DNA from 3 places in the Pseudarthrobacter sp. LT1 genome. Region 2 is predicted to be linked to each of the others. Evidence: predicted binding sites of a transcription regulator. Region 2 holds the regulator's gene; each other region holds the start of a gene.
The links. Region 2 encodes HrcA, which represses chaperone genes, less so after heat shock. Its sites were predicted from a motif close to TTNGCACTCGNNNNNNNCGAGTGCNAA; they were not measured.
Positions count from the first base shown of each region.

Region 1: the regulator HrcA is predicted to act here: its motif matches at 1,704-1,730, upstream of VIK36_RS15155 (FmdB family zinc ribbon protein).
Region 3: the regulator HrcA is predicted to act here: its motif matches at 3,376-3,402, upstream of groES (co-chaperone GroES).

Region 1 covers NZ_CP141830.1:3,227,720-3,233,292, reverse strand. Annotated here, with positions in the region: gene VIK36_RS15165 (DUF4011 domain-containing protein) at 1-526, shown strand, start outside; gene VIK36_RS15160 (RcpC/CpaB family pilus assembly protein) at 538-1,155, opposite strand; gene VIK36_RS15155 (FmdB family zinc ribbon protein) at 1,376-1,648, opposite strand; gene VIK36_RS15150 (5-formyltetrahydrofolate cyclo-ligase) at 1,760-2,380, opposite strand; gene galU (UTP--glucose-1-phosphate uridylyltransferase GalU) at 2,484-3,389, shown strand; gene VIK36_RS15140 (GNAT family N-acetyltransferase) at 3,394-4,014, shown strand; gene VIK36_RS15135 (hypothetical protein) at 4,096-5,037, shown strand; tRNA gene VIK36_RS15130 (tRNA-Ala) at 5,170-5,245, shown strand; partial or broken gene VIK36_RS15125 (DUF2235 domain-containing protein) at 5,288-5,573, opposite strand, start outside.
Region 2 covers NZ_CP141830.1:2,477,824-2,483,396, forward strand. Annotated here, with positions in the region: gene VIK36_RS11640 (GerMN domain-containing protein) at 1-563, shown strand, start outside; gene VIK36_RS11645 (16S rRNA (uracil(1498)-N(3))-methyltransferase) at 556-1,329, opposite strand; gene dnaJ (molecular chaperone DnaJ) at 1,332-2,459, opposite strand; gene hrcA (heat-inducible transcriptional repressor HrcA) at 2,548-3,561, opposite strand; gene VIK36_RS11660 (DUF3097 domain-containing protein) at 3,733-4,584, shown strand; gene VIK36_RS11665 (DUF4870 domain-containing protein) at 4,704-5,114, shown strand; gene hemW (radical SAM family heme chaperone HemW) at 5,175-5,573, opposite strand, start outside.
Region 3 covers NZ_CP141830.1:3,255,855-3,261,427, forward strand. Annotated here, with positions in the region: gene VIK36_RS15240 (ATP-dependent DNA ligase) at 1-418, opposite strand, end outside; gene VIK36_RS15245 (dihydrofolate reductase family protein) at 489-1,091, shown strand; gene groL (chaperonin GroEL) at 1,236-2,846, opposite strand; gene groES (co-chaperone GroES) at 2,926-3,219, opposite strand; gene VIK36_RS15260 (hypothetical protein) at 3,475-3,855, opposite strand; gene VIK36_RS15265 (class I SAM-dependent methyltransferase) at 3,910-5,148, shown strand; gene VIK36_RS15270 (shikimate 5-dehydrogenase) at 5,155-5,573, opposite strand, start outside.

The DNA of each region.
Region 1 (5,573 bases), 750 kb from region 2:
GCCGCTGTGGACCATCGAAGTGTTCACGGACCCGTCGTCCTGCGCAGACCGCATTGCAGGCTATCTGGGCCTGGAGAACATGGTGCTGCCGGGAAGGACCCACCAGTCTGTGGGCTTCCTTGACGACGACGTTGACCAGGCGCTCAATGGAATTGACGCCGCGCCGTCCGCCGGAGTTTCCTACCTGCCCGGGGATCCCGGCACAGGCCGGAACGGTGACAGCGGAAACCAGGAAGCGGGATCCATGACCGAGGAAAAGAAACCTGCACACGGCAGGCTTGAGGAAGACGGCCGCGAGGAAGACATGCGCCAGGACAAGATCCAGGACGGGCAGGCAGAAACAGTTACCGGCGGGGACGTTCCTGCAGGCCCGGCCGAAACGGGGCCGGCGACCCGGACGGTAACAGGCGGCGCTGAAGAGATCCTCCCGAGCAAGGCCGCAGAGGACGACGCCCGCAACTGGGGTGACCGTGAGGATGACCACGACACGTGGTTGAAGGAACAGAAGCCGCCGCACTGGGGCTGACCGCCACAAGGTTACGGCGGCCCGACCAGGACGAAGAACAGCCGGCCTTGGGTTGACGCTCCGGCCAGGCGTAATGCTTGTTCGGCGGTGGCTGCCACCACGATCAGTCCGTCCGTCTCCGTGGTGCCCAGCCACTGGCCGCTCTGGCCGCCCTTGTTGGAGGTCCACAGTACGGGGACTGCCGACGCCAGCACCTCCGACGGGCCCTGCTGGTCGAACCCGTTGGCTGATGTGAGCACAACGTTGACCAGCTGTCCGGGGGAGACCAGCTGAATCGACGAGGCATCCGCCATCCGCAGTGGAACTGCGGCTGAACCGGGCGGCGTACCTGCCAGGAGCCCGGGACCCACCAGCTGGGCATCGGTGAGGAGCTGGCCCTTGCGCATGGGTGCGGCGAGCTGTTTGCCGGTGGCGGCGGCGTCATCCCGGAGGAAGCCGTCGGCCACCATGCCAGGGGGCACCTGGACTCGGACCACGTCCGCGTCCGATACGGCGGTACCGGCAGGAAGATCCCGCGCAGCGGCCAGGGCCGTGGCGGTGGAGAGCGGGGCAGGAGTGAGCTGCTGGACGGCGATGGCGGCAGCTGCGCACAACAACAGTGCAGCGGCGAGCCGGCGGTTTCGGCTCAACCAAGCGGCAACACGCGCGGCCAGAGGGCGGTTCCTGGGGCTGCGGCCAGCGCCTGCAGGGCCCGAAGAATACCGGAGGGCGGCGCGGCGGCGGGGAAGTAAGGGCATGCGCCCACGCTAACTCCGGGCGCACGCGCAAGGGGGCCGGGATGAGGCCTATGTGGACAAAAGCGGCCGGACGCTGGATAGCGCCGGCCGCCGTCGTGAAGTCTGTGCCGGACTAGCTCGCGGCGGCTGCGGGCGCCGGCGCGGCGGGGGCAGCAGCAGGCGCGGCCGGAGCCGCGGCGGGCGCAGGGGAAACCGAGCCGCCCTTGGAATCGCGGGAGTCCGTGCGGTAGAAACCGGAGCCCTTGAAGACGACACCGACGCTGTTGAACTTCTTACGCAGCGTCCCCTCGCACTCAGGGCAGGACGTCAGGCTGCTGTCCGAGAACGACTGGACGATGTCGAAGGCGTGGCCGCAATCCTTGCAGGCGTAAGCATATGTTGGCACTGGTGCTCCTCCTCTTGGGCAAACGAGAGGTCCCGTGCTGCCACCTGGTAAACCATTAGCAGTCGCAGGGCCTGAGTGCTAATTCTATCACTGTGCACGGAACGCCCGTGCTCAGGCGCCACCCGCCAGGGGCCGGTACCCGGAAGGAACCAGGACGGCCGGGACCGGACGGTCGAACTCCTCGGCCGGGATCCGTCCGGCGGGCAGCAATTCATCGTCGTAGATAACAGCGGCCAGCGGAATTTCCTTCCCGGCCGTAGCGAGGTGCCCCAGGAACTTGTCGTAGTAGCCGCCGCCCTGGCCAATCCTGTTGCCGGCCAGGTCCACGGCTGTGGCGGGAATGAAAAGCACAGCGGCGTCGCCGGCGGTTTCGGGCCCATGCCGGTGCCCCGCAGGTTCCAGGATGGGCGCGTACCTGCTGCGCTCGAAGCCGGTGTCCGGAGTCCAGAACACCCAGCTCAACTCCCTGGCCGGTTCGCACACCGGAAGCAGGACCTGGTGGCCGCTGCGGTGCAGGGCGTTGATCAGCGGCAGGGTGGGTGGTTCCTGCCCCACGCCAAGGTATACGCAGGCTATCCCGGGACGGCCTTGCGTCACCGATCCAGCCCAGGCTTCCCCATGGGTGGCCAGGGCCTGGCCGGCAGCTTCCAGTTGTGCCGGCATCAGGCCTGCCCGCCGGTGCCGGTGGGCGGCCCGGATCCTGTCCTTGACAGCGTTAGTCTCCTGCAGCATGTTGTCCTCCCTGAAGCCCGGTGTTCCGCGGCGTTGAAGCCCCGTGCCGGCCTTCGGTGCCGGGGGTTACTGAAATACTTGACGCTGACGTTAGATTAGTCCGGTGAACACCAGTAACCCCAGAGTCCGCAAAGCCGTCATTCCCGCAGCGGGCCTGGGCACCAGGTTCCTGCCTGCCACCAAGGCCATGCCCAAGGAAATGCTTCCCGTCGTGGACAAGCCTGCCATCCAGTATGTGGTGGAGGAAGCCGTCCACGTGGGCCTCAACGACCTGCTGATGATTACCGGCCGCAACAAACGCGCCCTCGAAGACCACTTCGACAGGGTGCCATCCCTCGAATCGACCCTCGAGGACAAGGGCGATACGGAAAAGCTTGCGTCCATCCAGGCCGCGAGCCAGCTGGGTGACATCCACTACGTCCGGCAGGGCGATCCCCACGGCCTGGGGCATGCCGTCCTCCGGGCGAAGCAGCACGTGGGCGATGAAGCCTTCGCGGTGCTGCTGGGCGACGACCTCATCGATGCCCGCGACGAACTCCTCAGCATCATGATTGACGTACAGGCGAAAACCGGAGGGTCCGTCGTCGCACTCATTGAGGTGGAACCCTCCCAAATCAGCGCCTACGGCTGCGCCGACGTCCAGGCCATCGAGGGCGAGGATTATGTTCGCGTCAACCGGCTCGTCGAAAAGCCCTCGCCGGAGGAAGCCCCGTCCAACCTGGCGCTGATCGGCCGATATGTCCTGCACCCCGCCGTGTTCGAAGTCCTCGAGCACACGGAGCCGGGCCGCGGAGGCGAAATCCAGCTGACGGATGCCCTGCAGGAACTTGCCTCCGGTGACGGCGAGGGACATGGCGTGTATGGCGTGGTGTTCCGGGGCCGCCGTTACGATACCGGCGACAAGCTCAGCTACCTCAAGGCCTGCGTCCAGCTGGCCATCGACAGCGATGACCTGGGACCCGGCCTGCGGGAATGGCTGCCGGGCTTCACCGCCGGCCTCTCCCGGTAGCGCCGTGCGCACAGGTCCCATCTGGCCGGCCACCCTCGAGTGCGGCGACTTGGTCCTGCGGCCCATCCGGTACCGGGACAAGAAAGAGTGGACTGAAGTACGGTCGCGGAACAGTGAGTGGCTGGCCCCGTGGGAGGCCTCCAACCCGGACCCGTCCGGCGGCCTCCCGGACTACCGGCACATGGTCCGCTCGCTCAACCTGCAGGCTGCACAGGCTACCGCCCTGCCCTTCGTCATCACGGAGTGGAGGCCGGGCCTGAGGAATCCGGCCATCGTGGGCCAACTGACGGTGTCTTCCATCGTCTGGGGTTCGGCCATGATGGCAACGTTGGGGTACTGGGTGGACCAATCCCGGGCGGGACGGGGGATAGCCCCCACATCCGTGGCGCTGGTAACGGACCACTGTTTCCGTACGCTTGGCCTGCACCGGATGGAAATCAACATCCGGCCCGAGAACGGACCCAGCCTGCGGGTGGTGGAAAAGCTGGGGTTCCGGGACGAGGGGTACCGTCCCCGTTTCCTGCACATCAACGGCAAATGGGCGGACCACCGTTCGTTCGCCCTCACCTCCGAAGAGGTCCCGGAAGGCCTGTTGGGTCCGTGGCTGGCGTCGCGCCGGTCATAAATCCAACGGTTTGCCAGTGGGGGCACGACACACCGCAGCTAATGCGGCCTGAGCAGGCATGATGCTCATACGGTTTTGAGTGTGGACTTCCCCCTTAGCAGCTCAGTGATCCTTGTGGTTGCCGTCGCGCTCTGGATTGTATGGGTTGCCCCTTACGTCCTCCGGAACCGCAGGCACCAGTTCCAGCCCGCCGGCGAGTTCCTGGCAGAGGCCCCCGCCGATGAAAGGCCGGATCCGCATGCCGGCCTGGTCCTGAACGTCGCCGCCCAGCAGGAGAAAGCCATGGAACCCAGGAAGAGTGCCGCATCCGTTGCCGGCACTGCAAGCACCCCACCTGCGGCGCCGTTCCGCATACGCTACGGCCGCACTGGCCTCGCCCTTGTGGGACTCCTCTCCCTGGTGACCGCATTCATCTCAGGTGTGCTGCTTCCCTTCGGCATCGGTTCGCCGGCTCTGCCGATTACCTGCACCCTGGTGACCGTCGCATCCGTCGCACTGCTGCGGTGGCTCGCTGTCCGCGACCGCAAGGCGAGGGTGAACGCTGCCTTCCGCTCTGCCATGAGTGCACCCGCGCGCCGGCCGGAAGACACCGTAGCCCTGCCGGCGAAGCCCGAGGCCGCCCCCGTACTGCCGGAAAGCCAGCTTTTCGACGCCGAGGCGGGGGAGCCAAAGGCCAAGCCGCTGACCGCCATGGAGCTTCGCGAAGCCGCCCTCGCTGTCGCCGTGGCTGCCGGCGACACCAGCGCAGCGGCAGCTGTTCCGGCCGCTCCCGCCAGCACCCCCTGGGAGCCGGTGGAGGTCCCCAAGCCCATCTACGTGGAAGCCCCAAAGGCTGAGCGCCCCGAGCCGAAGCCGCTTGAGCTTCCCGAAGCGCCCAAAGCAGTTGGCAAGCCTTCGCTGAAGCAGGGTGCTTCCGCGGCGCCGGCGGCAGAGACAGTTGCTGCGGCGGAAGCACAGCAGTTGTCCAAGGCTCAGAGCGCCCTCAGCAACCTCGACGACGTCCTGCAGCGCCGCCGCGCATAGGGCCCGGCCGCGCCTTGCGTTCCTCTCCCGCGCATTGCGCGCGTCAATTGGCGTTGAGCGGGGAAAATTTGTAGCCTAGGGACACCGGTTCCGCACCGGCGGGCAGATGCCCGTCAAGGCGTGGATACGTCCGGGGCTATAGCTCAGTTGGTAGAGCGCTTCGTTCGCATCGAAGAGGTCAGGAGTTCGAATCTCCTTAGCTCCACCATTTGCAGGCACCCGGCCGGTTCCGGGGCTGCCTGGTCCCCCCTCAGGACAACGAGGGATTCCCGGACCTTTCCCCCAGATAGCGCACGAGGTTGGGCGGCCGGTAGGTGGGATCGGCATCATGCCGCTTCAGAGCCGACTCTGCCACCCGTTCGTGCGCGGGATCGGTTGACCCTATGGGCCTGACGTAGGCAGGAAGCATTTTCCAAAAACCAACGCGGGATTCCTGGATCGGCGGATACTGGTCGGATGGCTCAGCCGGCGCACCTGGCACGACCCCGGAGGCATCGGGGCGGAAGGCAAGCCCTGCGCTCCGGGTGCGTTCAACG
Region 2 (5,573 bases):
CCACCTCCATCTCGGGCAAGGACGTCATCACGGTCGACGTCTCGGCTGACGCCTTCAACAGCAACCTCGACGCCGACATGGCCGCCCGCGCCATCCAACAGCTGATCTACACGGCAACCGCTGCCGCCGCCAGTTCGGGCCTGATCGACACAGGGCAGCAGGTCCGGGTGCGGATCCTCGTAGACGGCCATACGGACTACGTCGCGTTCGGAAAAGTCCAGCTGGGCGCACTGATGACCCGTGCTGCCGGGCTGGTGGCGCCGGTGTGGATCATTGATCCGCAGGAAAACACGGAGGTGCCTGCCGGCAGCGTAAAGATCACCGGCCGCAGCACGTCGCCGGGAGCAAAGCTCCGCTGGCAGATCCTGCAGTCCGGGGACGGCGGAAGCAAGGCCCCGTTCCTGACCGGTGAAACCACGGCCGGAGCCGGGCAGGGGCAGGCGGGCGTCTTTACGCTGGCACTGACCTTGCCGGCGGGCGACTATGAGCTCCGGGTGGCGCAGGCAGGTTCCGGCGGGGAGCCGGACCGCAACGAGGACACCAGGTCCTTCAAGGTCAGGTAGCTGTCCACCGGCCAAGGATGTCGTTTGCAAGCACGACGGCGGCCGGCCCGGCCGTGGAGGACCGCAGGACGTGGTGCCCCAACAGGGCGGTCACAGCGCCTTTGTCGCAGAGTTTCGTTACTTCCCGCGGGCTGATTCCGCCTTCCGGGCCGACGATCAGCAGGACTTCCCGGATGCCCTCGTGCCCACTCCCCTGCCACGCTTCCAGGACGGTGCGCAGCGGACGCACGGCATCTTCGTGGAGGATGACGGCCAGGTCTGCACCCTCCACGGCGGCGGAAAGCCCGGCAGTATCGACGGCGGCCCGGACCTCGGGGATCCAGGCGCGCCGCGCCTGTTTGGCGGCGGCGGCCACAGTGGACTCCCACTTGGCATGGGCGCGGGCGGCCCTGTCACCTTTCCAGCGGACGATGGACCGTTCCGACTGCCAAGGTATGACGGCATCGATGCCCAGCTCGGTGGCGGTTTCAATGGCCAGTTCGTCGCGGTCGCCCTTGGCCAGGGCCTGAACCAGGACCAAGCGGACGTCCGGCCGGTCTTCCATTGCCAGTGCGCCGCACTCCACTCCAAGTCCCGAGGGCGCGGCGGAGACGATCTTTCCGCTCATGCGGGCGCCGGCGCCGTCGACAATGTCCACCGGCTCGCCCGGAGACAGGCGTTTGACGGTCACTGCATGCCGGGCCTCCGCCCCTTCGAGGACAAAGATCCGGCCGGGCACCATGCCCGCCAGTGAACCGGCGGAGGTGAAGAAGACGGGGTTGCTCACCGCTACAGGTTACCGAGCCGGTCCCGGAGCTTGGCGAACATGCCGCCGCTGGCGGCGAGCTTGCCCTCGGTGAGCTGTTCGCCGCGGAGCTTGGCGAGCTGCCGGAGGAGGTCCTCCTGTGCCGGGTCGAGCTTGGCCGGAGTGTCCACCTGGAGGTGGACCTTCAGGTCCCCGCGGCCGTATCCCCTCAGGTGCGTGACACCCAGGCCACGCAGGGTGATGATCTCGCCGGACTGTGTTCCGGGCTTGACGTCGATGTCCTGCGTACCGTCGAACGTTTCCAGGCTGACGTCCGTGCCCAGTGCGGCCGCCGTCATGGGGATGTGCAGGGTGGCGTGCAGGTCATCGCCTTCCCGTACGTAGGTGGCGTCATTGTTGACGCGGATTTCCACGTAGAGGTCACCGGTCGGTCCACCTGCAGGTCCGGCTTCGCCCTGCCCGGCGAGCTGGATCCGGGTTCCGGTGGCCACACCGGCGGGAACCTTGATGGTCAGCGACCGCCGGCTGCGGATACGGCCCTGGCCGCTGCACTCGTTGCAGGGATCCTTGATGACCGTGCCGAAGCCTTCGCAGGTGCCGCAGGGGGCGGCCGTCATGACCTGGCCCAGGATGGAGCGCACGGCCCGCTGGACCTGGCCGCTGCCGCCGCAGATGTCGCAGCGCTCCGGGTGGGTGCCGGGCCGGCAGCAGGATCCGTCACAGGTGGGGCAGACCACGGCAGTGTCCACTTCGAGCTTCTTGTTCACGCCGAACACGGCGTCGCGAAGGTCGATCCGGACGCTGATGAGGGCGTCCTGGCCGCGGCGGACGCGGGAAGCCGGGCCGGAGGTGCCCCCGGCGCCGAAGAAGGTGTCGAAGATGTCCTGGAATGCGAAGCCCTGGCCTGCGTAACCGGCACCGCCGAAGCCGTTGTCCGTGCCGTTCTCGTTGCCCGTGGTGTCGTAGATCCTCCGCTTTTGGGGGTCGGAAAGGACCTCGTAGGCGTGAGTTACTGCCTTGAAGCGTTCTGAAGCGTCCGCACCGGGGTTTACGTCCGGGTGAAGGGTGCGGGCCAGTTTGCGGTAGGCCTTTTTGATCTCTTCGCCCGTAGCTTCGGGTGAGACTCCAAGGACGTCATAGTGGCTGCTCAAAGTTCGTATCTCTTCCTTGTTGTACTGCGTTCAGTGTGGGCGGCCCCGCTCTGTGGTCCGGTCCCGAAAAGGCTCCGGCGGCGAAGAGTCAGGGCCCCAAAATCCTGGAAAGGTAGCGGGCCACAGCCCTGACGGCGGCCATGGTGGTGGGATAGTCCATCCTGGTTGGGCCGAGGATCCCTACCTTCGCGGCGCTGTCCGGGCCGTAGCCGGTGGCCACCACGGAGGCTTCGGCAAGGCCGTCATAAGGGTTTTCCCTTCCGATACTGACGGCCACTCCCCGGTGGTCCTGGGCCATTTCGCTCAGCAGCCGCAGCATCACCACCTGCTCCTCCAGTGCCTCGAGCACGGGGCCGATACTGAGGGGGAAATCCACGTTGGACCTGGCCAGGTTCGCCGTTCCGGCCATGACCATCCGGTCCTCCCTGGTGTTTTGTGCCAGGCCCTCCAGTCCATGCGCCAGCGCGTGCGCGGCCTGGCGCTGGCCGTGCGCAGTTCCGGCTACGACGGCGGGGAGCGCCTTGGCCAGCTGGCTTAGCGGAGTTCCGGCCAGCGCGGCAAGGAAGCGGGTACGGAGCGCGGCCAGTGCGTCGTCGCCAAGGTCCTGGCCGACGTCGATGACCCGCTGCTCCACCTTGCCGCTGTTGGCAATCAGCACCACCAGCACCTTGCGGGGGGCCAGGAGCACGAACTCGATGTGGCGCACCAGTGCCTTGCTGAGGTGCGGATACTGGACCACAGCCACCTGGTTGGTCAGCTGCGACAGCAGCCGGACGGTGCGGTCCAGGACGTCGTCGAGGTCGTCTGCGCCTTCCAGGAGGGACTGGATGGCCCGGCGCTCCGCTGCCGACAGGGGCTTGACTGCCGAGATCTGGTCGACAAAGAGCCGGTAGCCCTTGTCTGTGGGAATTCGCCCTGCACTGGTGTGCGGGGCAGTGATCAATCCCTCGTCTTCAAGGGCCGCCATGTCATTGCGGATGGTTGCGCTGGAAACGCCCAGATGATGCCGCTCGACCAGGGCCTTTGACCCGACCGGTTCGCGGGAGTGGACGTAGTCCTCCACGATGGCCCGCAGCACTTCCAGTTTGCGTGGCTCGCTCACTCTCCACCTCCATCCATGGTCCGGGGCGCATACCCCGCCAGGTGCCACCAGTGTTAGCACTCGACATGCCTAAGTGCTAACAGTCTATTATGCCTCGGCCCGTTGTTAGCATTGGTACCGCTCCGGGCGAAATTCCGGTGCGGAGGACCTAGCGCTAGGCGGATCGAATCCATGGATTACCAAAACTGGGGGCCCCGCGGCATTTCCGCCCCGGCCAAGGCGGAATTGCCCGAGGTTCCGGTGGAGCGGGGCATGGTGCTCGAGGATGTCCAGTCAGGCTGGGTCGGCGCCGTCACCCGGGTGGAAAAGTCCGGCGGCATGCACGTCGTGGCCCTGGAGGACCGCCGCGGGAAGTCCCGGTCCTTCAAGCTCGGCTTCGGTTTCCTCCTTGAGGGCCGGCCCATCCGGCTGATGCCTCCCGCCGCCCGGCCGGCAGCAGCCGGCCCCGCCGCCGGCAGGACAGCCTCAGGCTCCGTCCGGGTCTCCGGCCAGCGGGCCCAGGTCGCCAAGGCAAGCCGCATCTGGGTGGAGGGCAAGCACGACGCCGAACTGGTGGAAAAGGTCTGGGGAGACGACCTTCGGGTGGAAGGCATCGTCGTCGAACCCCTGCACGGCATTGACGACCTCGCCGCGGCAGTTGCCGCCTTTAAACCCGGTCCGGGCCGTCGCCTCGGCGTGCTCGTGGACCACCTCGTCCCTGACTCCAAGGAGTCCCGCATAGCCGACGCCGTCATGGCATCCCCCGGCGCGGCCGGAAATGTCCTGATCGTCGGCCACCCCTATGTGGACGTCTGGCAGGCGATCCGCCCCGCTGTCCTGGGCATTGACAAATGGCCGGCCGTGCCCCGCGGACAGGACTGGAAGACCGGAATCCTGAAGGCCTTTGGCTGGCCGCACGCCACCAAGGAGGACGTCGGCCTGGGATGGCAAAAACTGCTGGGCGCCGTACGTACGTACGCGGACCTGGAAGCGTCACTGCTGGGGCGGGTTGAGGAAGTCATCGACTTCCTCACCGCCCCCTGAAGGCCGGACACCGGCCCGGGAGCCAGTATTCTTGGTAATGCAGCGCCTTTTCCCAAGGCCGCTGCACACCGCGCCCATATATGAAGTCAGCACCACTTGCACCTCCGAAGGAACAGACTGTGGCAGAAAACGCACGTGATCACAGGGACGGCCAGGGCCGCTCCGAGTACCATGGCGTCCCCGCCAATGCGCTGCCGCTCACGGCCAGCGAAGACCGCCAATGGGCCACGCTCGCGCATTTCGGCGGGATCCTGGGGTGCGTCCCCTCGCTGCTGATCTACCTGATCTTCCGTGACCGCGGGCCATTTACCGCGCAGGAATCCAAAGAAGCGCTGAACTTCAGCCTGCCGCCCACCATCGCCGCTGTGCTGGCCAACATCCTGGTGTTCATCCCCTATGTGGGAAACATCTTCGCGGTCATCGCCACTCTGATCTGGGTGGCGCTCACCTGCTTCTCCGTGGCAGCAGGGATCCACGTCAACAAGGGCCAGCCGCACCGCTACCAGTACAACCTGCGCTGGATTAAGTAGCCGCTCAGAGCTGCGGGGCCACTGGCCCCGCAGCGCGGATCCGACGGGTGTCCCGCCCAGTCAGTCGGGCAGGATACGGCGGACCACCGCGTCCGCCAGGAGCCTGCCCTTGAGCGTGAGGACCAGACGGCCCTGGAAAGCAGCGACGGGCTCCACCAGGCCGTCAGCGATCAGGCCGGCCACTTCGTGCCGGCCGGCAGAGCTAAGAGTGGACACTTCAAGCCCTGACTGCAGGCGCGCCTCCAGCATTACCCGCTCCAGGTTTCTGGTCCCGGCATCCAGGGTCTCCCTGCCCGCCGCAGGCGAATGCCCCTGGGCCAGACGGTTCGCATAGGCGGACGGGTGCTTCACGTTCCACCAGCGCACCCCGCCCACGTGCGAATGTGCGCCGGGGCCGATGCCCCACCAGTCGTCGCCACGCCAGTAGGCCAGGTTGTGGCGGCACGCGTGCTCCGGGCT
Region 3 (5,573 bases), 780 kb from region 2:
GGGCAATGGCATCGGTCAGCACTCCTTCCAGGGCGCCGGTGCGCAGTTCCCCGAGCAGCACGCCGGCGATGAATGACTGCTCCGACGCGGTGGCCGCTCCCATCAGCGTCCTGAGGATGGACGTCCGCCCCGCACCCGACCCGCTACCCGCTGTTGCCAGGAGCCGGTCCAGTGCGGCATCAAGATCCGCCACGGTGAGGCTTGGCTCCGCGGCGGGTTCTTCCTTGGCCGCCGCCACGGCGCTCCAACCGACGCCAACCCGGCCCTGACGGGGCTTGGCACTGAGCAAACCCACCGCCGTCGGGATCTCCGCGGGTTCCAGCCGGCGCAGGAGGTGGGCCAAAGCATCCACTTTCGCGAGCCGGGACCGGGTCGATGCGACGGTTTTCGTGGTGTCCACGAGCTCAAGGAGCAGCATGGCACCATCCTGCCACGGGCACCGGACAGGGACACTGGACACAGCACCGGTGCGGGTCCACAATGTGCGCGTGGGGATCATCGTGGCGAACCTGTTCATCACCCTCGACGGCGTTTACCAGGCGCCGGGCGGCCGTGAAGAAGACCCCGAAGGCGAATTCGCGTTCGGCGGCTGGCAGGCGCCGGTGTCCGACGACGAGGCCGGCGCGTCGATAGCGGACGAGATCAGCCGGATGGATGCCCTCCTCCTCGGCCGGAAGACCTATGAAATCTTTGCGTCCTACTGGCCGCACCAGTCCGGTGACATTGCCGATGCTCTCAACCGAGTGCCCAAGTTCGTTGTCTCCGGCACGCTGGCGGACCCGGACTGGGCCGGCACCACTGTCCTGCCGGATGCCGCGGCCGCGGGCGGCCTCCGGGACGGGTTCGGGCAGCTGCACATGTTCGGCAGCGGGGTCCTGATCCGGTCCCTCATGGCGGCAGGAGTGCTGGACCGGCTCCACCTCTGGCTGTACCCGCTGGTCCTGGGCCAGGGAAAGCGTCTGTTCGACGCCGGAACGGTGCCCTCCACCTTCACGCTGGCCGAGTCGGCCCGCAGTTTCCCGAAGGGGGCGGTGTCGCTGGTGTACGAGCGCGCGGGAGAAGTGGAGACGCAGGAGATGGCGGCCACCTAGTCCCCACCGCCCCCTAACCTCGCTTCGCCCGGCCAGGGAACCCTGGCGGCGTGGGCCCACCCACCGTCCCAGACAACAACGCAAAAGGCTGGCCCGGCAGATGCCGGACCAGCCTTTTCAGCGGTAAGCCGCCAGGGCGCAGCGTTAGTGGCTGTGGCCTGCGTGCTCGTCCTCTTCGGCCGGCTTCTCCACGACCAGGGTCTCGGTGGTGAGAACCAGGGCGGCGATGGAGGCCGCGTTACGGAGGGCTGCACGGGTGACCTTGACGGGGTCGATGACGCCGGCGCCGATCAGGTCCTCGTACTCGCCGGACTTGGCGTTGAACCCGTTGTTGGTCTCGAGGTCTGCAACCTTGGAGGTGACGACGTAGCCGTCGAAACCAGCGTTCTGGGCGATCCAGCGCAGCGGCTGCACCAGTGCGCGGCGGACGATGCCCACAGCAGCGGCGGCGTCGCCTTCGAGGGCCTTGACGGAAGCGTCCTCGTCCAGTGCCTTGAGGGCGTGGATCAGGGCGGAGCCGCCGCCGGCAACGATGCCTTCTTCGAGGGCAGCGCGGGTGGAGGACACAGCGTCCTCGATGCGGTGCTTCTTTTCCTTGAGCTCAACCTCGGTGGCAGCGCCGACCTTGATGACTCCGATGCCGCCGGCAAGCTTGGCCAGGCGTTCCTGGAGCTTTTCGCGGTCCCAGTCGGAATCGGTGCGGGTCAGCTCGGCGCGCAGCTGCGCAACGCGTGCAGCGACGTCCTCGGCAGAACCGGCGCCGTCCACGATGGTGGTGTTGTCCTTGGTGACGGTGATGCGGCGGGCGGTACCCAGCACCTCCAGGCCCACGGAGTCCAGGCTGAGGCCCAGTTCCGGGGAGACAACCTGCGCACCGGTGAGGGTGGCGATGTCCTGCAGCATGGCCTTGCGGCGGTCGCCGAAGCCGGGAGCCTTGACGGCTACGACGTTCAGGGTGCCGCGGATGCGGTTGACGATCAGCGTGGACAGGGCCTCGCCCTCAACGTCCTCGGCGATGATGAACAGCGGCTTGGAGCTCTGCAGCGCCTTCTCGAGCAGCGGCAGGAATTCCTGGATCGAGGAGATCTTGCCCTGGTTGATCAGGATGAGCGCGTCCTCGAGGACTGCTTCCTGGCGCTCCGCGTCGGTGACGAAGTACGGGGACAGGTAGCCCTTGTCGAACTGCATGCCCTCGGTGAGGACCAGTTCGGTCTGGGTGGTGGAGGACTCTTCGATGGTGATGACGCCATCCTTGCCCACCTTGCCGAAGGCCTCGGCGAGCAGCTCGCCGATTTCGTCGCTCTGCGCCGAAATCGCGGCAACGTTGGCCACCTGGGTGCCCTCGACCGGGCGGGCGTTTTCCAGCAGGCGGGCAGCCACGGCCTCAACCGCGACCTCGATGCCACGCTTGATCTGGCCGGGGGCAGCGCCGGCTGCAACGTTGCGCAGGCCTTCCTTGACCAGGGCCTGTGCCAGGACCGTGGCGGTGGTGGTGCCGTCGCCGGCAACGTCGTTGGTCTTGGTGGCTACTTCCTTGGCCAGCTGGGCGCCAAGGTTCTCGTAGGGATCGTCCAGTTCCACTTCGCGGGCGATGGTGACGCCGTCGTTCGTGATGGTGGGGGCACCCCACTTCTTGTCCAGGACGACGTTGCGGCCGCGGGGGCCGAGCGTCACCTTGACGGTGTTCGCGAGCTTATCGATGCCGGCCTCAAGGGACCGGCGAGCAGCGTCGTTAAACGCAAGCTGCTTTGCCATGGTTTTGTCCTTTCAAAGACAGAAACCCCGCACTGCCGGCCAGCGTGAGCATGGCCGGCAGCACGGGGATCCGGAAGAATTACTTGACGACGATTGCCAGGACGTCGCGGGCGGACAGCACGAGGTACTCGGTGCCGCCGGTCTTGACTTCGGTTCCGCCGTACTTGGAGTAGATGACGACGTCGCCAACTGCTACGTCAACGGGAACGCGGTTGCCATCTTCGAAGCGGCCGGGGCCTACTGCGACAACTTCGCCTTCCTGCGGCTTCTCCTGTGCGGAGTCCGGGATGACCAGGCCGGAAGCCGTGGTCTGCTCGGCTTCGAGCGGGCGGACAACAATACGATCCTCAAGAGGCTTAATAGAGACCGACACTCGGACCTCTCCTTTTCGTCAGCAAATTCGTGGACTGGAAAGCTTTCCGCCGTAGCTGGCAAACCGTCGTCGCGGTGCCGGCAGCAGCCTGGCTGGCAGCTCTTCATGTGTTAGCACCCTCCTAGGGAGAGTGCTAATGAAGACTCTATGTAAGGGTTAGCACTCGGTCAAGGTGAGTGCCAACGTTTCGTCATGGGCGTACAGCCTGGAGTGGACGACGGCGGGTGGCCGGGGACGCGAAAGGACGCTCTGTCGCTACCGGCCCAGGTCGTCGAAGTCCACGTCCTCGCCGCCCTCCGTGTCGGCGCCGCCCTGCTTCCGTCCCCGGAAGAGCACCCAGCCGGACACCGCTGCGGCGAGCAGCGCGGCAACGAGGAAGAAGATGCTCCCAGCCCGCGCGCCGTCGTACAGCCCGCGGATGTCCCGGGCCTCCTGGGTGTTGTCCTGGACGTCGTTGCCGCCCACGGAGTAGACGGTGGCGTTGAACGTATCCAGCAGGAAGATGATCACCAGCAACGCGATGGAGACCACGGCCACGACGGCGGCCGCGATCAGCACAGGACGGGCGAACCTGGCCGGATGGCGGTCCCCGGACTCGTGGTCGCCGGTCTCGCGGGGGGCTGCGCTTTCATCCATGGATTCAACACTATCCGCATCCCGGCCACGCGCTCCTCCACTAGGCTGGAACCCATGGCTCACGCTCCCCAGGACCAGATTGCACAGGACCAGATCGCACCATTGCTGACCCCCGAAGGCTGGGAGTTGCTGGCGTCCCTGGGCCCCTACCGGGACGAGGACTCGTTCGAGCTGAACTCCGCGCTCCGGAAAGCCGGACACCCGCCCGCGCTCGTGTCCGCCGTCCTGACGCAGTCACGGCTCCGCACCAAGGCAGAGGGGAAATTCGGGGAGTTCGCCCGGCAGATGCTGTTCACCCAGGCGGGCCTGGAGCAGGCCACGCGCCTCAACGTCGCCGCCCACCACGCTCAGCGGTTCGCTGCCGCGGGGATCAGCCGCGTGGCGGACCTGGGGTGCGGCCTCGGCGCCGATTCCCTGGCGCTGGCCTCCCTGGACATCAACGTCACGGCCGTCGAAATGGACGAGACCACCGCGGCGTGCGCCACGGTGAACCTCATCCCGTTCCCCAACGCCACGGTGGTGCACGCCGATGCGGAATCGGTTCCGCTGGACGGGATGGACGGCGTCTGGCTGGACCCCGCCCGGCGGGTCACCTCCACCTCCGGCACCAAGCGGATCTGGGACCCTGAGGCATTCTCCCCGCCGTTGTCCTTTGTGGAATCACTGGCTGCCCAGGGCAAGGCCGTGGGAGTGAAGATGGGCCCGGGCATGCCGCACGAATCCGTGCCTGCGGGCTGTGAGGCGCAGTGGATATCGGTGGCCGGGGACGTCACGGAGGTGACCCTGTGGTTCAACGCCGTGCGCAGGCCCGGGGTCCGCCGCGCTGCCCTGGTCCTGGGGCCGCAGTCTCCGGCGGAGCTGACCAGTGCCGAGGACTTCGGCGCCGGCCCGTCAGCGCCGGTGGGCCCGGTGGGGGGATACCTGTACGAACCCGACGGCGCCGTGATCCGCGCCGGACTGGTGGCAGACGTGGCACTGCAGCTCGGCGGACACCTGGTGGACGAACACATCGCCTACATCTGCGCTCCCGAACTCCTGGCCACCCCGTTCGCCCGGGCCTACAAGGTCCTGCAGGTCATGCCCTACAACGTGAAGGCGCTCAAGGCCTGGGTGAAGCAGGAGGGCATCACCGTGCTGGACATCAAGAAGCGCGGCACCGCGGTCACCCCGGAAGAGCTCCGGAAGCAGCTGCTGCCCGGCGGGAAGAACGCCAGGAAGGGCGGCAAAACGGCCACCCTGGTCCTGACGCGCATCGGTGAGGACCGGGTGGCCATCGTGGTGGAACCCGCCTAGCTGCACCTACTGGGCGCGCATGAACTCCTCGGCGGCCCGCACCTGGTCAGGGGTGGGCCGGACGCCTGTGTACAGGACAAACTGCTCCAGTGCCTGGATGGTGGCCACCTCGGCCCCCGTGATCACCGGCTTGCCGGCCGCACGGGCGGCGCGGATCAGCGGCGTCTCGGCGGGCAGCGCCACCACGTCGAAAACCAGGCGGGCCGCCTCGATGGCCTCCGCCGGGAAAGCCACGGTGTCCGCTTCCGTCCCGCCGGCCATCCCCAGCGGGGTGACGTTGATGATCAGGTCAGCCGTCCCGCCGTCGATCGCTGCACGCCATTGGAAGCCGTACTGGTCCGCGAGCGCGCGCCCCGCGGCCTCGTTCCGGGCCAGGACGGTGACGTCCGTGAATCCGGCGTCCCGGAGGGCGGCAACCGTGGCCT